DNA from 4 places in the Micromonospora sp. NPDC047762 genome. Region 4 is predicted to be linked to each of the others. Evidence: riboswitches for the same ligand, from Rfam matches in the RefSeq annotation. Region 4 holds a riboswitch; each other region holds the start of a gene.
The links. A riboswitch is a leader RNA that binds a small molecule or an ion and turns the genes downstream of it on or off. The one in region 4 is predicted to bind cobalamin.

Region 1 (4,896 bases), on a different contig from region 4:
GGCGTCGGCGGTCTGTCGGGCGGCCACCGCGGGGCTGGACAGGCAGGTGGCGTTCTCCCCGAGGCGCCAACGCCGGTCTGCACCCGCGTGGGCCTGGGCGAGCGCGGCACGCAGGCCACCCTCGTCCAGGCCGTCGTCGGCACCGCCGAAGCGGGCCCGGCGCAGCGCGGCGGTGTGACCGTGGGCGACCAGCCGAAGGCTGGTGCCGGTCACGTGCTCGGCAGCGCGGAACCGGCCCGGCGACGCCGCTCGTGGTGCATCAGGGCCGCGAACAGCAGGCCGATGCCGGTCCAGAGCACGACCTGGGTGCCGAGCGAGGCCAACCGGAAACTCCACAGCAGGGTCGCCGGGAAGTCCGCCGGAACCTCCTGGAAGGACGGCATCACCACGTACGACACTGCCGTGACCAGGAGGAACCCGCCCACGGCCGCGGCGGCGCGAAGCCACGTCGGTGCGTGGGCACCGACCGACCGGTAGCCCAGCGAGCCGGCCCACACGGCCACCAGCCCGAGCACCACCATCAACAGGTAGGTGACGGTCCGTTGGTTGATGGTGGCCGGGTCGCCGACCGCCGGTGGGTTCGCGGGGTACTTGAGGAACGGCACGATCACCGCACCGAGCAGCGCCGCGCCGGCCAGCAGCAGACCCCACCGCCCGTCGTCGTCGCCGCGCCGCCGCCGGGCCAGCAGGACGTACGCCGTGGCCAGCAGGCCACCCATCGCGGCCCCGAACAGGGCGGTGGCCAGGAACAGGCCGCCCCGCTGACCCGTCCGGCTGACCAGCGCGTCCTCGTGATCGTGCGCACCAACGGCAGGCTCGGCGTGCGTCGCCGCCTCCTCGATGGCGATGGCCGCCTCGACGTGCGGTTCGCCAGCGACGTACGCGAACGCCCCGGCCAACAGGCCGGCGATCAGGCCGGCCAGCAGCCCGCGGACGAGGACGGCGAGGAACGGGGGAGTGCTGGTGGTGGTCAGTGGCACGGGACGCCCAGCAGGTGCCGGCCGTCGTGCATCAGCTCGTGCAGGTACATCCCACTGCGCGACACCGCCCCCTGGTCGAAGGCGACGAGATACGTCAGCAGGGCGAGCGCGGCAACGGTCGCCAGAGCGGTCCACAAGAGACGGGCACTGCCAGCGGGGTGCACCACCGGCTGGCTGGTAGCGGAGCTAGACATGAATACACGAACCTCCCCAGGGATGACGCGTCCCCATCGCAAGGCTGCGGACGACCGAGCGTCCTGGCTCGCGGACCCCAATGGTGATTGGGGAACCGCTCACAGTGGCGCGACCGCGCCGGATTCACACCGGCTTCCCTCGCGTCGCCGCAGATAGTGCGTCGACGGTATCGGTGCCGCCTCAGGCGGTCAACCCGGACCCCGCGCCCCGGGCGCGTCCGTACACCGGGACGTCGACGAGGCGGACCAGCCGCAGGTGCCGGTGGATTCGTCAGACCAAAAGGCGACACTGCCGGAGGTCGGTCGTGGTGCGCGTTCGGGCTCGACAACAGGCTGTTACCGCTAACATGGTCAATCTGCCAGATCGGCTCCGTGGCTCCGGGTTGACCCGGAGGGTTCGATCAGCGGCGGGGCGGGGTGTGCGGTGGACGGGAACGCGCCAGGGACGGGTCCGGTGACGACCGGCGAGGTCGCGCGACGAGCGGGCATCGTCGACGCGCACCATCACCTCTGGGTCCGGGCGCGGCACCCACAGCCCTGGATCGATCCGCACACCATGGCCGCGATCGACAACGACTTCACACCGGTCGAGCTCGCCCCGGCGACCCGGGCCGCCGGGGTCACCCAGACCGTGGTCGTCCAGTCCGTCGCCGTTCGGTCGGAGACGCCCGAGTTGCTCGGCATCGCGGCCGACGACCCGCTCGTCGCCGGGGTCGTCGGCTGGGTCGACCTCACCGCCGCCGATGTCGACCGTCGCCTCGCCCGACTACGCGGGGCGCGCGGCGGCGAACGGCTGGTCGGGATCCGGCACCTGGTCCAGTCCGAACCCGACCCGACCTATCTCGATCGCCCCGAGGTGCGGCGCGGCATAGCCGCGGTCGGTGCCGCGGGTCTCGCCTTCGACCTCCTGGTGCGCCACCGTCAGCTGCCGGCGGCCGTCCGGCTCGTCCGCGACCTGCCCCAGGTGCGGTTCGTCCTGGACCACCTCGGCAAGCCCCCGCTCGGACGCGCCGAACTCGGTGACTGGCACCGCGACCTGCGGGCGCTCGCGGCCGAGTCCAACACCACGGCGAAGCTCTCCGGCCTGGTGACCGAAGTGGACGGTGGGTCCTGGACCGCTGCCGACCTGCGGCCCGCGGTCGAGCACGCCCTTGACGTGTTCGGGCCGGATCGGCTGATGTTCGGCTCGGACTGGCCGGTGTGCCTGCTCGCCACCTCGTACACCCGCTGGGTCGCCGTCCTCGGTGACCTGCTGGACCCGCTCTCCGACGACGAGCGGGCCGCGATCTGGCGCCGGACCGCCGGCCGTTTCTACCGGCTGGCCCCGTCCTGAGACGGCAGCGCCCTTCGGCCTGGGGACATAGGATGTTATCGATAACATGCTAGCGGCGGCAGTCGGTGTCGATTTGGTCAGACGTATGGCTTCGGTGGCACAGGTAACGATGGCAAAACATGCCCGCAAGACCTTGGCAACATACGTGAATGCGTGGCAAGGTAACGCCTGATCGCGGGAATCATCCGACCTATCTCCAAGGTTGTGCGCGCACCTCGCCGCACCGCCGGCCGAGCGGGGTCGGTCGCTCACAGACGTTCGGCTCGTCGGCGGGTCCCCGTCGGACGCCGGCACCACGCTTGGGGAGGTCAGGTCCGACGATGAGTAGCGTCGAGGCAACCGCCGGCACACAGCGCGGCGAACTCAGCGACTGGTTCCGGGAACGGATCTCCCACGCCGTCTCCGAGTTCACCGCCGCCACCGCGTTGGTCGTCCTGTTCATCGCCCTGACCTTCGCGAGCCCCTACTTCCTGACAGCGGACAACCTCTTCAACATCGGGGCCCAGACGGCGGTGATCGCCATCATCGCCACCGCCCAGACGATGGTCATCATCACGAAGGGCATCGACCTGTCCGTGGGGTCGGTCGCCGCGCTCGCCGGCGTGTTGGGCGCGATGGTCGTACGCGACCTCGGCTTCTCGCTCTGGGCGGCGACGGCGGTCGCGATCGGCGTCGGCGCGCTGGCCGGGCTGTTGAACGGGCTGCTGGTGACGGTGGCCCGGATTCCGCCGTTCATCGCGACGTTGGGGACCATGTCCGTGGGCCGCGGCCTGGTCTTCATCATCACCGGCGCCGTCGGCGTCTATGGCCTTCCCCGGTCCTTCCAACTGCTCGGCAACGGGCAGATCCTCGGCATTCCGTTCGCCGTGGTGATCACCGTCCTGGTCGCCGTCGGGGTCGCCTTCCTGCTCTCCCAGACCCGCTTCGGTCAGTACACCTACGCCATGGGCTCCAATCTGGAGGCGGCACGCCGCTCCGGCATCCGGGTCGGGCGGCACCTGACCGGGGTGTACGTGCTGGCCGGCGTGCTGGTCGGGCTCGGCGGCATGATCGCCGCGTCCCGGGTCAACTCCGGCCAGCCCAACTACGGGATCTCGCTGGAACTCGACGTCATCGCCGCCGCCGTCATCGGCGGAGCCAGCCTGTTCGGCGGGCAGGGCCGGATCGTCGGGACCATCATCGGCGCGTTCCTCATCGCCCTGGTCCGCAACGGCGCCGTCCTGCTCGACATCAGCATCCACTACCAGCAGGTGATCGTCGGCGTGATCATCTGGGCCGCCGTCTACTTCGACCAGTACCGCCGCCGGCGGCTGGAATCACGGGGTTGACATGCCATTCCGAGAGTCCGAACGAGGAAGGACACACACCATGGCACACACCACCACCAGCCGGCGGACGCGAGGACGACTCCTGCGCGTGCAGGCGATCCTGGCCGCGGCCGCGGCGACCGCCCTGCTCAGCGCCTGCGGCGGGGTCGAGGTTCGCGACGGCGGCGGCGACAGTGCGGCCAAGGACGCGAGCGGCCCGTTGAAGCTCGCCGTCGTACCCAAGGCGGTCGGCGCCGACTACTGGAACACCGTCAAGGCGGGCGCCGAGTGCGCCGCGCAGCGCGCGGGGGACGTCACCGTCCAGTGGGACGGGGTGACCGCCGAGACCGACGTCGAGGGCCAGGTCAACCTGATCCAGAACTTCGTCACCAAGAAGGTCGACGGCATCGTCTACGCGGCGACCGACTCCAGCGCGCTGGCACCGGCGACCGACAAGGCGCTCAGCGCCAACATCCCGGTCGCCATGATCGACTCTGGCACCAGCCCGCAGCCGTCGAACGTGCCCCTCTTCGCCACCGACAACCGTGCGTCGGCGACCGAGGCGGCCAAGCTGCTCGCCACCGAACTCGGCCCCGGCAACCACGAGGTGGCGCTGGTCGAGTTCCAGCCCGGATCGCAGACCAACACCGAGCGGGTCGACGGCTTCAAGGCCGGCCTCGCCCAGTACCCCAACCTGAAGCTGGTCGGCCAACAGCCGAGCAAGAGTGACGTCAACGAGGCCCGACGGGTCACCGAGAACATCCTCACCGCCAACCCCAACCTGAAGGGTGTCTTCGCGGCCAACGAGCCGAGCGTGCTCGGTGCCGCGCAGGCCATCCAGGCCGCCGGCAAGTCCGGCAAGGTGGTCATCATCGGGTGGGACGCCGCCCCGGACGAGATCGCCGGGGTACGCAACGGCCAGATCTCGGCGCTGGTCGTGCAGAACCCGTTCAAGATGGGCTACTTCGGCGTCGACAAGATGGTCAAGCACCTTCGGGACAAGGCGCCGCTGGCGTCGGCCGACACCGGCGTCACCTTCGTCACCAAGGAGAACATCGACTCGGCGGAGATCAAGGCGGTGC
Region 2 (4,896 bases), on a different contig from region 4:
GTAACCCCTGCAACGACTCCTCCACACCGATCAGGTGGTTGGCCATCCGGGTTCGCGCCCGTTCCGGGTCGCGTGCCACGAGGGCCTTCAGGATCGCCACGTGCTCGTCATGGGTGCGTAGGTCCGCGCCCTCCTCGTGCAGACTCCGCCAGAGCCGGCCACGGATGGTGCGCCCGGCGAAGGCTTCGATCAGACCAACGAGCACCGGATTCTCGGCGTGCACCGCGATGATCCGGTGAAAGGCGATGTCGATCTCCATGATCCGCTCGTGGTCCGGCGGTGACTGGCCGACCAACCGGGCCGCCTCGGCGAGCAGGTCACCCGCCTGGGCCAGGGCCTCGTCGGTGATCCTGGTCGCCGCCAGGCAGGCGGCCTCGCACTCCAGCAGCCGGCGGACGGTGTGGATGTGCCGAGGGTCGCCCTGGCCCTGGAAGTCGACCACGAAATTCATCGGGGCCAGCAGCTGTGGCGCGTCGAGGTTGGTGACGTAGGTGCCGTCGCCCTGACGGATGTTGACGATCCCCAGGATCGACAGGGCCGACATCCCCTCGCGCAGGGAACCTCGCGAGACACCGAGCTGCTCGGCGAGGTCCTTCTCGATGGGCAACCGGTCCCCGGGCCGGAACTGCCCTTCGAGGATCATCCGTTTGATGCCGTTGACCACTTCGTCCGTGCGCGACATGACCCCCCCTAACGGCCGGCGGGGGTGGCCTTCCCACCCGCGATCACGTACGCCGCCTCCGGAGATGACACGGTAGTCGGGTCTGTCGCCGCCCAGTAGTGGCCGTCGGGAAACCGGTAGAGCGCCACCGACTCCTGACGCATCCGGGTGGAGTAGCCGGGCTGGCCGGGCAGGACGTATCCGCTGCCGGAACCGGTGTCGCGGATGATGCAGGGATCGGTGAAGTGTTCGTGCAGGTGGTCGACGAACTCGGTGACCCGGTTGGTGAGGTCCCCCGAGATCGCGACGTAGTCGAGCACCGACACGTGTTGGACCATCTCGCACAGCCCGACACCGCCGGCGTGCGGGCACACCGGGACGTTGAACTTCGCGGCGAGCAGCAGCACGGCGACGATCTCGTTGATGCTGGCCAACCTGCCGGTGTCGAGCTGGCAGAAGTCGATGGCCTCGGCCTGGAAGAGCTGCTTGAACATCACCCGGTTGTGGCAGTGTTCGCCGGTGGCGACGCCGATCGGAGCGACGGCGCGGCGGACGGCCGCGTGGCCCAGGATGTCGTCGGGGCTGGTCGGCTCCTCGATCCACAGTGGCGTGAAGCGGGCGAGGGCGGTGACCCACTCGATGGCCTGACCGACGTCCCACACCTGGTTGGCGTCGATCATCAGGTTGCGATCCGGGCCGAGGATCTCCCGTGCGATCGCGCACCGGCGGATGTCGTCGTCGAGGTTGGCGCCCACCTTGAGCTTGACGTAGCCGTAGCCGGTGTCGACCGCCTCCTGGCACAGTCGGCGCAGCTTGTCGTCGCCGTAGCCGAGCCAGCCCGCCGAGGTGGTGTAGGCGGGGTAGCCGGTCCGGTCGAGCTCGCCGAGGCGGGCGGCCTTTGTGCTCTCCTTGGCGCGCAGGATGGCCAGTGCCTCGTCGCGGGTCAGCGCGTCGGACAGGTAGCGCAGGTCCGCGATGTCGACGAGTTGCTCGGGGGTCATGTCGACGAGCAGCCGCCACAGCGGCTTGTCGGCGACCCGGGCGACCAGGTCCCATGACGCGTTCAACACGGCGGCGAGGGACAGGTGGACGACGCCCTTCTCGGGGCCGAGCCACCGCAGTTGCGAGTCGGAGGTGAGCAGGCGGTAGACCGCGCCCATGTCCGCTGCCATCGTTGCCACGTCCTGGCCCACGAGGAGCTGTGCCTGGTGGACTGCCGCCGCCGCGACGATGTCGTTGCCTCGTCCGATGGTGAAGGTCAGGCCGTGCCCCGCGAGTGGCGCGCCCACGCCGTCGACGCCGTCGGTGTGCAGGACGACGTAGGCCGCCGAGTAGTCGCCGTCCTTGTTCATGGCGTCTGACCCGTCAGCGGTCAGGGAGGTGGGGAAGCGGACGTCTTCGACGGTGACGGCAGTGATCTGCGGCATGCGCTCCTCGCCCGGCTAGGCTAAAGATCAGATGATCACTGGGAGTATACGGAGGGCTGCTCCAGCGCGTCAACGTTGTCGATCACCTCGGACGTGCAGACATATGATGTTTGCCCTCTCGGGTCGAGCCGCCTTGACTCCGATCATGCCGGTTGGCGGGCCAAGGTGAGGCGCGCGGCGGACCCTGGTGATTGGATGTTCCGGCTCGCCGCGAGGCATCGACGGCGACGTATGGGCGTGGTCTCCAGTGCCGTGGCCTCGATACGTCAAATCTTTGTCGAATGTCGACACCAGTGCGCAGAGCCCCGTCTCCGGTGCCCGGCGTCGGTCGGCCGCAGCGTGCTCCCGGGGGTTGGTGACGGTGGTCACCGCATCGCCGCCGACACGCCCGAGACCGACATGTGGGGTGTGACAACGACTGCGTCCCTATATATGGTGTCGAGCGCAGCTGGTTCGGCCGCTCATCCGGTGCGGTCGAGGCAACAGGGAACCCGGTGGAAATCCGGGACTGTCCCGCAGCGGTGAGTGGGAACGACAGCCGTCAACAGCACTGGGCCACCATCGGCCTGGGAAGCGACGGCCAGTAGGAGACCGGCGAGCCCGGTCGTGCCCGCGAGTCCGAAGACCTGCCAGCGCGCCGCGTACCCCACCCGGGTGGGCGGCGGTCCGAGGCCGCGTGGGACGGCTGACGCCACCTGACCCACGCCGGGGCCGGCGTGGCGTCCGTCGGTGTCTGTCTCCTCGCGTCCGGGCCACCAGGTCTCGAACTCCGAGGAGCGAGTGGTGACAGTCACCGAGGTAGTCCCGGCCAGCGGCGACGCGACAGTGCGCCGGACGCCGATGCAGGTCCGCAAGCGCGACGGCGGCACCGAACCCGTGGACGTGAACAAGATCGTCCGGGCGGTCGAGCGGTGGGCCGACGACCTGACCGACGTCGACCCGTTGCGGGTGGCCACCCGCACCATCAGCGGCCTCTACGACGGCGCGACCACTGCCGAACTCGACCGGCTGTCCATCCAGACCGCCGCCGAGATGATCGGTGAGGAGCCGCAGTACTCGCGTCTGGCCGCGCGGCTGCTGGCCGGCTACGTCGACAAGGAGGTGCGGCGACAGGGCATCACCTCGTTCAGCGCGGCGATCCGGGTCGGCCACGCCGAGGGCCTGATCGGTGACGACACCGCCGCGTTCGTCGCCACACACGCCGCGACGCTCGACCACGCCATCGACCCGGACGGCGACCGCCGGTTCGAGTATTTCGGCCTGCGCACTGTGTACGACCGCTACCTGTTGCGCCACCCCACCAGCCGACTGGTGCTGGAGACCCCGCAGTACTGGCTGCTGCGGGTGGCCTGCGGCCTGTCCCGGACGGCGGACGAGGCGGTCGACTTCTACCGGCTGATGTCCAGCCTGGCCTACCTGCCCAGCTCACCGACCTTGTTCAACTCCGGCACCCGGCACACCCAGATGTCCTCCTGCTACCTGGTCGACTCCCCGCTCGACGAGCTGGACTCGATCTACGCCCGGTACGCCCAGGTCGCCAACCTGTCCAAGTTCGCCGGGGGCATCGGCATCGCGTACTCCCGGGTCCGCTCCCGGGGCGCGCTGATCCGGGGCACGAACGGGCAGTCCAACGGGATCGTGCCGTGGCTGCGCACGCTGGACGCGAGCGTCGCCGCGGTCAACCAGGGTGGCCGACGCAAGGGCGCTGCCTGCGTCTACCTGGAGCCGTGGCACCCGGACATCGAGGAGTTCCTGCAACTGCGGGACAACACCGGCGAGGACGCCCGCCGTACCCACAACCTGAACCTGGCCAACTGGGTGCCGGACGAGTTCATGCGCCGGGTCGAGGCCGACGAGCTGTGGTCGCTGTTCGACCCGCACGAGGTGCCCGAGCTGCCCGACCTGTGGGGGGAGCGGTTCGACACCGCGTACCGGCAGGCCGAGGCGCAGGGCCGCTACGTGCGGCAGGTCCCGGCCCGGGAGCTGTACGGGAAGATGATGCGGACCCTCGCCCAGACCGGCAACGGCTGGATGACCTTCAAGGACGCGTCGAACCGGCTCTGCAACCAGACCGCCGAGCCGGGCAACGTGGTGCACCTGTCCAACCTCTGCACCGAGATCGTCGAGGTGTCCAGTGACGCCGAGACCGCCGTGTGCAACCTCGGCTCGGTGAACCTCGCCGCCCACCTCACCGCCGACGGCATCGACTGGGAGCGGCTGCGCGCCACGGTGCGGACCGCGGTGACCTTCCTCGACCGGGTCATCGACATCAACTACTACCCGACCGCGCAGGCGGCGGCGAGCAACCCCCGCTGGCGGCCCGTCGGGCTCGGGCTGATGGGCCTGCAGGACGCCTTCTTCGCGCTGCGGCTGCCGTTCGACTCGCCGGCCGCCCGCGAGCTGTCCACCCGGATCAGCGAGGAGCTGTACCTGACCGCGCTGGAGACCTCCGCCGACCTGGCGCGCGACTTCGGCGCGCATCCGTCGTACCCGCAGACCCGGGCCGCGCGGGGCCAGCTCCAGCCCGACCTGTGGGGTGTCGAGGGTACGCAGACCGCGCGGTGGGACGCGCTGCGCGAGCGGGTCGAGGCGTACGGGCTGCGCAACTCGCTGCTGGTGGCGGTCGCGCCGACCGCCACCATCGCCTCGATCGCCGGGTGCTACGAGTGCATCGAGCCGCAGGTGTCCAACCTGTTCAAGCGCGAGACCCTGTCGGGGGAGTTCCTCCAGGTCAACACCGCTCTGGTACGCGAGCTGAAGGCCCGCGGTCTGTGGACCGAGCGGATCCGTTCGGCGATCAAGCGGGCG
Region 3 (4,896 bases), on a different contig from region 4:
GCCGAGGTCACCCTCGCGAACCACCACCAGGTGCCCGTACGCGGCAAGGTATCGCTCCAGCTGCGCGGGCGTTGCCGTGTCGGCGCTGGCGACCTGGAAGTGGATCGGCGCCGTCACACCCACCGTCGGGGTGCCGGTCATCGACACCGTGTACGGACCAGCCGTCGCCCGCGCCTGTGCCGGCGGCAGCGCGGTCGGGGTGTGCGCGCCGGGCACTGTGTGGTCGACGCCCAGCACGAGCGGCAGCGGCGTGCCGTTGGCAGTGGTGACGGAGAAGTCGGCGTAGACGCGGTAGCCGCCGGGTCGGGCCAGCGTCATGGGGACGCTCCAGGTGCCGTCGGGTGCCATCGTCGGGTGCAGGTGCTGGTAGCCGGTCAGGTCACGGCCCACGACGATCATGTGCAACGGCTTGTCGTGGACGACCGCGAAGCGGGTCGCCGGCTGCCGGTCGGTGCCGACGATGCGGAAGCGGTAGTCGGCGCGTACCCCGGCGGGTTGGGTTCGTTCCAGCGGTTGCAGCGTGTACCCGCCGGCGCTGACGGTCGTCCCGGTGGCCAGCGTCTCGCCCGTTCCGCCATCACCCCGGTGGGTGTGCGGTCCGGTGCCCGCCGGGTGTTGGTGTCCGTCGGCCGCGGACCCGGCCGGGCCGGAGGCGGGCGGACCGCCCGCCGGTTGCCGGGCGTTGTTGGCGGCCGGGCCCTCGTTGCCGCTGATGCGCGCCAATCCGAAGCCGCCGAGCAGGGCCAGCACCAGGGTACCGACGAACAGTGCCAGGCTGGTGTTGCTCAGCCGGGATCCGGGCGTCGCCGTGGCGAGATCCGGGTCGGGCGATGTCCCGGAGTCGACGGGCGGTCGACTGTCCGTCGTGGCGGGGGCTTTCGCGTCCTCACCGGTCGGAGTTGGATCGACAGCGACGCCCGTCCGAGCCACGACGACGGCGGTGTCCTTGCGCGCGGCCGGCACGGCGTTGGGTCGCCGCTTACCGTCCGGGGTCTGCGTACCGCTGCCGGTCGCCGCGACGCTCCTGTCTGCGTCGGTCCTGCCACCGGCCGCTCTGCCGCCGCCGGTCCTGGCAACGGCGGGCTTGCCACCGGCGCCCTTGGCACCGGTGGCCTTGGCGCTGGCGATCCTGGTGCCGGCGGTCCTGGTCCCGGGACGGGTGCCGGCGCCGCGTCGAGCGGATGTCGCCGACGCGGTACGGCCCCGGCCGGTGGCTCTGCCGGTGGGGGTCGTCCGCCGACGCCAGACGACGAATCCGGCCGCCGCGGCCGCCACGGCGACCACCGCCAGGCCGACCCACGCGACCGCTCCGGGGCCGCTCTCGTCAGTCGATCCGGTCGGCGCAGCCGCTGCCGCGGACGGCGCAGCCGCCGTCTCGGCCGCGACTGTCGGCACCGCCGACGCCTGCCCGGACGACCCGTGCTGCTCGGCGGTGGCCAACAGCGCCGGATCTGGCTGGGTCGACGACGGGCTCCACCCCTTGGGCGCCGCCGTCACCGGCCCGTCGTAGCGGAAGGTCAAGGTGCCGCGCACGGGGTCGCCGTCCGAGGCGACCGACAGGTAGCTCACCGAGTACTGACCCTTGGCCGGCAGGTGCGCGACCGCCACCGTCGCGGGGAACCCGGTCGTGTACTCGCGTGGCTCGAACTGGCCGTTGACCAGGAAGTACTCGCGCACCGGCTTGTCCAACGGCTTCGGCTCCCCGTACGACCAGCCATTGTCGACCCGGATGCCACCCGGCGCGGTGATCGTGAAGAACGCGTTGGCAGCGGCCTTCTCGGTGAAGAACAGCTGCACCGACGTCAACGGCTCGCGCACAGTGGCGCCACCCGCCGGCGTGGACATCGCGAGGGTCCCGTGAGCTACGGCGGGCTGGGCGGACGCGAGGAGAGCGACCGCCGAGGCGAGGAGGAGCGCGAGGAGGCCCGAGACCACCCGCCCAGGAATCTGAGGGTGACGACGCATCTGAATATCCTCACTGGGCGGAGACTTTTTACAAGAGGTGACGAACTTTTTCCTCACATGGCTAAAGCCGAACACCTCCCGGGTGGTCGGCCGGGCTGAGGGGCCGTCGCCCCTGGCCAGCTATGCTCCCGGTGGCGCTGGTTCGCCCGGTCGTGAGCTGGCCGGGCGTCGTAAGAGGGAACCCGGTGGGAATCCGGGGCTGCCCCGCAGCGGTGAGTGGGAACGACCGCCGTCATCAGCACTGGGCCAGTGGCCTGGGAAGCGACGGCCAGTAGGGGACCGGCGTGGAGCCGGTCGGGCCCGCGAGTCCGAAGACCTGCCCGCGCCGCGTACACGACCGTGTGCGCTGCCGTCGGCCTCGCGGGTGGGCTGAGCGGGTGACGTGCCGGGGCGGCGTGCGCCGGTGTGTCCTCGTCAGCGTGTGCCCGTGTTCCGGCGGTGTGGTTTCCCGAGGGACGGACTACCGCTGTGCACGACACCACCACGATCGCCGGCCGAGCGCCGTCGGCGTCGCACCTGACCCTGTCGCAGATCATGGACCAGCACCACACCAACCTGATGGGTACGGTCCACGGCGGCCGGATCCTCAACCTCATCGACTCGGTGGCCGGGGTGGTCGCCGCCCGGCACTCGGATGGGCCGGCGGTCACCGCCGCGATCGACGAGACCGCGTTCCTGCGCGCGGTGCGGGTCGGCGACGTCGTGCACGTCGACGCCCGGATCACCTGGGCCGGCCGCAGCTCGATGGAGGTCGCCGTCAAGGTGACCGCCGACCGGTGGGACCGGGCGGTGCCGCCCACCGACGTGGCCACCGCCCACCTGGTCATGGTCGCCATCGACGACGACGGCCAGCCTCGTACGGTGCCGCCGCTGCTACCGGAGACCGACGGTGACCGGCGGCGGTACCGGGAAGCGGAGATCCGCCGCGAGCACCGTTTGGCGCTGCGGCGCGCGCTGCTCGACGGTGCCGAAGACGACTGACCCGTGCGCGGTGCGCCCGTCGCGGCGACGTCGCGGTCCGAGGAACCTGCCCCGCCGTCGATCTGGTCGGATAGCGTCCACGTGAAGTCTCCAGGGCTCGCTGGCCGAGTACGCCGCCGTGGACGCCCGGCTGCTGGCCCGCAAGCCGAACGCACTCTCGATGCGGGAGGCCGCCGTGTTGCCCTTGGCGGCGGTCACCTCTTGGGAGGGGCTGGTCGACCGGGCCGGAGTCCGCGCCGGGCAGAAGGTCCTGTGCACGGCGGTGTCGGCGCTGTGGGATACGTGGGCGTGCAGCTTGCCCAGGCGCGCGGCGCCGAGGCATACGCCACGGGTGGGCCGACGAGCATGCGGGTGATCGAGAGCCTGGGCGCCGTGCCGATCGACTACACCACGAGCAAGGTTGAGGAATACGTCGAAAGGCACACCGGCGGCGAGGGGTTCGACATGGTCGTCGCCACCGGTCGCGGCGGCGGGTGCGTTCGGCGCGGATGAGGTCGGCCAGGTGGTTCATAGTGCGGCTGGACAGCGCGACCGCAGACGGGTAAGACAGCACAGCGAGGCTCCCGGTTGGGGCATCGGACCTTGGTCGACTGCTGTCTTACCGGGAGCCTCGTCCTATGTCGACACACGCTGCCTGCCACCCATCGCGACCAGGCCCATCACGATGAAAAGCCCTCAATGCCTGACCCGCGCCATATCCTCGCAACGCCGCTATATCGACGCCAAGCTATCGTGATCTGACCCCTGCAGCGACAGTGCGAAGGTGAGTCATGGACGTAGTCAGCACCAGCGAGGTCCCGGTTGAAGACGGGTTCGCCTTTTGGCGCGAGGTAAACTCGAAGCTCTGGGTGCCCTACGATTTACGCTGTGAATCGCAGCGGGAGCTCGGATTTCGGGCTCAGGTCGGAATTAGCGAGTTCGGTCCCGTGCAGGCGACATTAATGACCACGATGCCGCACTCGGTCCACCGCACTCCCAAGCTCATTCGGCAGGCCGATCCCGAGGTGTTCAAGCTGGGTTGCCTTGTGCGTGGTGGCGGCATGATCACGCAAGACGGCCAGCGCACAGATTTCGGCGTGGGGGACCTGATACTGTATGACACCTCCCGGCCCTACCTGGCCGAATTCACCCCGGATGTGCCGGTTAGTCAGCTGCTGCTCCTGCGCTTCCCGCGCTTGTTACTGCCGTTGCCCCCTTGGGAGTTGCGGCGCCTGAGCGCAGTTCGCATCCCTGGCGCCCAAGGTATCGGCGCGTTATCTTCACAATTCCTGCTGCACCTTGCCCGGCACATGGACGAACTCAGTCCGTTGGACGCCGCCCGGCTGTCCACCCTCACCATTGACGTGTTGACAGCGGCACTGGCCAACGCGCTGGACGTCCAAAGCGCGGTGCCCTCCCACACCCGACGGCGAGCGTTGATGGCTCAGATCCACGCCTTCGTCCGAGAGAATCTGGGCGATCCGCGCCTGACACCGGACGCGATTGCCGCAGCGCATCACATCTCGTTGCGATACCTGCACAAGCTGTTCCACGAGGAAGGGCACACGGTTGCCGGCTGGGTCCGCGAGCGTCGCCTGGAGCAGTGCCGACGCGACCTCGCCAACCCCCAACTAGGCGCGCGCCCGATCCACGCGATCGCCGCCCAGTGGGGGTTCACCAGCCCGGCGCACTTCAGCCAGGCGTTCCGCAGCGCCTACGGTCTTTCGCCACGCCAGTTCCGCGAGCAGTGCGCGGGAGTACGCGCAGACTAAAGACTTGTGCGCTTACCAGTAACGACAAACCTGGCTGCGGCCTGCACTCTTATCTTAAGAAATCCGCTCAGTCAGGGTTGAATCTGATCCGGCTTACGGAAGAAGGTTCACTTGAGCGTGTTGCATCGATGCGTGTTTTCGCGATGAAAGGAGCGCGAGGAAGTACATCGATCACTTCATGCAGCCAGCAGCATCATCC
Region 4 (4,896 bases):
AGGCGATCGGCTTGGCGGCCGCGTCGCCCTGTCCGGCACGGAGCTGCGCGATGATGCCCAGCGACTGCCCGAACACCGAGGTGGCGTACCGGTAGTTGCCGGCCCCGGCGCAGCCGGCCTGCTCGTCGAGCTTGGCGCAGGTCACGTCACCCAGCGCGGCGATCAAATCGTGTCCACCGAAGGACCGTGGGTCGTAGCCGGTGACCTGGGCGAGGAGGGCGACCTTGCCGATCGCGCCGCCGGCGGCGTAGTCGGTGCCGATGCCGAGCCACGAGTCGACGGTGAACCCGCCGTCACCGACAGCGCCGCCGCCGCGCAGGAACTCGACGATCGCCCGCAGCTTGGCGTCGTTCCCGCCCGTGGCGGCCAGGGCGTACGCGCCGTCGATGCTCAACCCGAAGTCGGGGAAGCCGGGGAACGACTCGTAGTACCTGCCGTCGACCAGATTGGTCGGCGCGACGAGGTAGGACACCCCCTTGACCAGATCGGGTCGCGGTCCGGCCGGCGGCGGCGTCTCACCCAGGGTGGCCAGGTTCTTGCCGGCCAGTGCGAGCGCCGCCGCGCCGGTGGCGGCAAGGTCAGCGTCCGGGTTGCTCGGGTCGGGGTTGAGCCCACCGCCGGTGACGATCCGCCCGACCAGGAAACCGGTGGCGGTGGCAGCCCGGTCGGCGACACCCAGCACGGCGAGGGCCTGCGCGGCGTACCCGGTGGAGTAGGTGTCGGTGACCCCCGCGCCGGTGTACGGCTGGTAACCGCCGTCGGTCTCCTGCGCGCCGGTCAGGAACGCCTTGGCCGAACCGAGCGCGGCATCGTGCGTCGCGCCGAGCGTGTGCAGCGCCAGGACGGCCAGGGTCGTGGCCGCGAGGTCTGGATCACAGGCGTCGGTGGGGCTGCGCCATACACCGGCGAAGGCTCCGGTCGCGCACTGCTGCTCGGTCAGTCGGGTGACGGTCGCGGCCGGCGGGGTGACGCCGGCCCGCTTGAGCGCGAGCAGGGCGGTCGCGTGGGTCAGGGGATCGCTCGATCCGGCGAAGTCACCAGCGGCGGCACAGCCGGCGTCGACGTCGGTCGCGGCGCACACCCGGTCGGTGAGCGTGGCGATCAGGTCACGACCTCCGAACGCGCGCGGATTGCCGCCGGTGATCGTGGTCAACAGCGCGAGGTTGGCGACGTTGGCGATGTGGGGTGCGGCGGTGCCACCGTTCGGGAAGATGGCGGCGTCGACGTGTGCCCGCAGGTAGTCGACGACCTTCGTGAGGGTCTGGTCCTGCCCACCGGTCCCGGCCAGGGCGATGGCGACGGCGACGGTCCGGTAGTAGTCAACGAAACCGTTGTCGACGTGGTCGCCGTCGGCGAGCTGCCCCACGAGGTAACTCGCAACCGCCTTGACCTGCGCTTCCGTCGGGCGCGCCGGTGCGGGCGTCCCGGTCGGGGTCGGAGTCGGGGTCGCGGTCGGAGTCGGGCCGCTCGCGCGCACCGACGCGGGGGTGAAGCTCGGCGCCCCGGTGGCGCCGCCGATGTCGGTGCCGCCGAAGACCCACGCCTCGACCTCACCCGGGCCGGGCCGCTGGGACATCGCGCCGAGTGGACTGTAGGTCCAGTGCTCCTGCCCGGCCGGGGCGATCCAGTAGGACCAGTAGGCCGTCGCCGGCGGCGTCAACTGGCACGCCTCGTCGGCCGGCGCCGGGCGTTCGGCACCGGACTCGAAGGCGGGTGAGCCGATCCGGCAGATGAAACCCGGGCCGTCGTGAGCGGTGCCGGTCGTGGTGAAACCCGCCTCGTGCAGCAGGTCCAGGCCGGTGGTCGGAGTGACGTCGCAGCCCCGCAGCAGCGGCCCGCCCCACGCGCCGAAATCGACCGCGACGATGGCGCCCTGGGTCGGGGTGCAGGACTCAAGCGGATCGGCGATCGCCGCACGGGTCGGCACCACCAGTGCCAACGCGCCGAGCGTCACCGCGGCGACAAACGCCAACCACGGCGCGGAAGTCCGCGACGTTCGACTGACCAGTGGAGACATGGCGACTCTCTCAAGGGGCTAGCGGCGCAGGCGCGGACGCGGACCCCGAGGACAAGTCTCGGAAATCTTGCTCCGCGCCGTGTACCTCGACGGCGCTGCGGTGCACTATCCAGCCAGGTAATCCGACTCGTCCCGAAACGGGACCTACGGCTGCGGGCCAGCGCCGGACTTTGACCGGCTTCCCCTGACTGCTGGATCGCGGTCATCGGACCACAACCGCGACCACCTCGTCAACGCGAGGGCGTGTCATCTACCTAACAGCGCGCGGTAGGGGCTTCCTCCCATACCGTGACCGCGTCATCGCGTGGGGGAACCCGGTGGGAATCCGGGGCTGACGCGCAACGGTGAGGACGGTTGGCCGTCCCGAGCCCGACTACCCACGTGGTGACGCAGCACCTGCGGTATCCGTCCCACGCGTCCTGCGGCCGGCCCGCCCCGCTCCGCCGGCTCTCCCGCTGGGCCCCGGGTCGAGGCAGTCGTGCCCCGTACCCCAAGGAGACCCGATGTCCTCGCGCCTTTCCCCCGGCAGTCGCCGGAGACGTCTCGCGACGGTTCCCGCCGCCGCGCTGATCGCCGCTGTCGTCGCGGTCGCGACCGGTGCCGCACCGGCCGCCGCGACCTCGACGGCGGCGCAGATCGCCACCGCCAAGACCAACGGCGTCGCCTACCTGCGCACCCTGCAGGCCGCAGACGGAAGCTACGCCAGCGGCGGGCTGTCGAACGAATGGGCGTTCAGCGCGTTCGCCCCCGCCGGTGTCGCGGCCGTGGACGTCTACCCCTCCGGCGACACGACCAAGAACGCCCGCACCGTCTACCGCAACCACCTCTCCGCCGCGTCCTGGCCGAGCACCTCCCCCGTCGTCACCGACTACGAGCGCGGCGTCCTGAACGCCTACGCGGCCGGCATCGACCCCGCCCGGGTCTCCCCCGCCCGCAACCTGATCGCCGACACCATCGCCTACTGGCAGACCGGCTCGGCCGGCTACTACGGCCCGCCGGCCAACGTCAACGGCACCGTCTTCGCCACCCTCGCCCTGGCCGGCGCGAAGACCCAGACCGGTGCCGCCCGCGTACCGCAGGCGCTGCTCAACCTGTCGGTCACCCGGATCCGCAACAACCAGCACAACGACGGCGGCTGGACCTTCAGCCAGGCCGAGGGCAACCCCACCCAACTCGCCGCCGCCAGTGACATCGACATGACCGGCGCCGCCATGGCCGCCCTCTGCGTCGCCGGGGTGCCCAACACCGACACCGACATCGTCCAGGCGAAGAACTTCCTCAAGGGCAAGCTCGTCAACGCCTCCGGCGCCTTCACCTCGATGTTCGGCGTCAACACCGACTCCAACGCCTGGGCGGTCTCCGGGCTGAACGCCTGTGGCATCCCAAGCCAGGGCACCGACTTCACCACCACCGCCGGTAAGACCCCGATCGACTTCCTGCGCGCTCAGCAGCTGACCGGCGGCGGGTTCAAGTACCTGCCCACCAACACCACTCCGTCGGCGTACGCCTCGATCGACGCGGTGCGGGCCCTGGCCGGCGCGGGCTACACCGCCGTTCCCCCGACCCCGGTCACCGCCGGGGCGCCCACCTGGGTCGCGGCGAGCGGATTCACCGCCGGCACCGCCAGCCGACTCGCCGTGATCATCGACAACGGCAGCGGCACCATCAAGCCCTGCGCGGTCACTCTGACGCCGACCGCCGCCACCACCACCCTCGGCGCCGTGCTGGACGCCGCCATCGGGTCCGCCACCCCCAGCGGCTGTGTCACCGCCCGCATCCCCACCAGCGGCACCGGCACCATCACCTCGATCAACGGCCTGGCCAACAGCGGCTCCTCCACCTGGAAGGTGTCCAGGGACGGCGGCACCCTGGCCACCGCGACCCGCGGCACGACCGTGACCGTCGGCGACACCCTCTACCTGCGCTACGGCGCCTGACCGTCCAGTAATGGTGCGACCAGCGGCGGTCCGATCGCCGCCGCTGGTCGCCGCCCTCCGCTGGGGTTGCACGGACCGCCCGGCTGCGGCACGTCGACGCATCGGCAGCGACCTGGTTCTCCCGCCGACGCGCTGGTGCCTGACTCGACGCCGACATGGCCCTCAAGGCGAGCGAGCCTACGGCGGGCATCGCGGAGTTGTTGGCGAAGTTGGTGCGCCTGGGCTTCGCTCGCGCCGAGCTGGCGACGGGCGGCATCGAGCCGTTCGAAGTCGGCTACGGCGAGCACGGCCACCTGCCGCCCGTCCATCGTCAGGATGCGGTGCTCGATCTTGCGGCGCATCAGGTTCCTCCGATGTGGGCGGTGGTGCTGTGGTTGTCCGCTGGGTTCCGCCTCGGGCGGAACCCAGCGGACGGTCATGCCGGTGGGGACTGGGCGGTGTCGGCCAGGAGCAGGGACAGCTCCCGGACCAGATCGTCCATCGACTGGCCGCTCTGTGCCTTGACCAGGCCAAGCGCGAGGTCGGCCAGTAGGTAGAAGCCGAGGGTACGGGCCTGCTCGGAGCTGAACGCCGACATCAACTCCTCGGCGCCGGCGAGGTCACCGCGGTGTTTGGCCGCGATGACCCCGGCGGCGCGTTGGACAATCTCTGCGGCCTCAGGGGTATAGCCGCTCACGCCGGGTCAGATCTTCGGGGTCGCGGCGCGGGCGGCGTCGAAACGGGCGGTGACGTCGGTCCAGTTGACCAGGTTCCACAGCCGGTCCACGTAGTCCGGACGCACGTTGCGGTACTGCAGGTAGTAGGCGTGCTCCCAAGCGTCGAACACCAGGATCGGGGTGGAGCCCTGCCCGACGTTGCCGTGGTGGTCGTAGACCTGCTCCACGATCAACCGCTGGCTCAGCGGCTCCCACGCGAGAACACCCCAGCCGGAGCCCTGCACGC

Region 1: another riboswitch for cobalamin. It lies ahead of ACGF3C_RS21055 (CbtB-domain containing protein); the one in region 4 lies ahead of ACGF3C_RS31205 (prenyltransferase/squalene oxidase repeat-containing protein).
Region 2: another riboswitch for cobalamin. It lies ahead of ACGF3C_RS21095 (ribonucleoside-diphosphate reductase subunit alpha); the one in region 4 lies ahead of ACGF3C_RS31205 (prenyltransferase/squalene oxidase repeat-containing protein).
Region 3: another riboswitch for cobalamin. It lies ahead of ACGF3C_RS28990 (acyl-CoA thioesterase); the one in region 4 lies ahead of ACGF3C_RS31205 (prenyltransferase/squalene oxidase repeat-containing protein).

The regions. Positions count from the first base shown of each region.
Region 1 is NZ_JBIDCQ010000006.1:399,819-404,714, forward strand. Features, by position in the region: gene ACGF3C_RS21045 (histidine phosphatase family protein) at 1-213, opposite strand, end outside; gene ACGF3C_RS21050 (CbtA family protein) at 210-980, opposite strand; gene ACGF3C_RS21055 (CbtB-domain containing protein) at 971-1,174, opposite strand; cobalamin riboswitch at 1,209-1,364, opposite strand; gene ACGF3C_RS21060 (amidohydrolase family protein) at 1,629-2,507, shown strand; gene ACGF3C_RS21065 (ABC transporter permease) at 2,828-3,835, shown strand; gene ACGF3C_RS21070 (ABC transporter substrate-binding protein) at 3,876-4,896, shown strand, end outside.
Region 2 is NZ_JBIDCQ010000006.1:406,632-411,527, forward strand. Features, by position in the region: gene ACGF3C_RS21085 (FadR/GntR family transcriptional regulator) at 1-682, opposite strand, end outside; gene ACGF3C_RS21090 (enolase C-terminal domain-like protein) at 691-2,088, opposite strand; cobalamin riboswitch at 2,521-2,737, shown strand; gene ACGF3C_RS21095 (ribonucleoside-diphosphate reductase subunit alpha) at 2,929-4,896, shown strand, end outside.
Region 3 is NZ_JBIDCQ010000011.1:143,353-148,248, reverse strand. Features, by position in the region: gene ACGF3C_RS28995 (copper resistance protein CopC) at 1-1,965, opposite strand, end outside; cobalamin riboswitch at 2,087-2,304, shown strand; gene ACGF3C_RS28990 (acyl-CoA thioesterase) at 2,500-2,946, shown strand; gene ACGF3C_RS28985 (hypothetical protein) at 3,229-3,438, shown strand; partial or broken gene ACGF3C_RS28980 (IS5/IS1182 family transposase) at 3,395-3,499, opposite strand; gene ACGF3C_RS28975 (helix-turn-helix domain-containing protein) at 3,717-4,697, shown strand.
Region 4 is NZ_JBIDCQ010000013.1:168,346-173,241, reverse strand. Features, by position in the region: gene ACGF3C_RS31205 (prenyltransferase/squalene oxidase repeat-containing protein) at 1-2,017, opposite strand, end outside; cobalamin riboswitch at 2,112-2,242, opposite strand; cobalamin riboswitch at 2,295-2,417, shown strand; gene ACGF3C_RS31200 (prenyltransferase/squalene oxidase repeat-containing protein) at 2,521-3,954, shown strand; gene ACGF3C_RS31195 (hypothetical protein) at 3,942-4,295, opposite strand; gene ACGF3C_RS31190 (superoxide dismutase) at 4,370-4,630, opposite strand; gene ACGF3C_RS31185 (superoxide dismutase) at 4,637-4,896, opposite strand, start outside.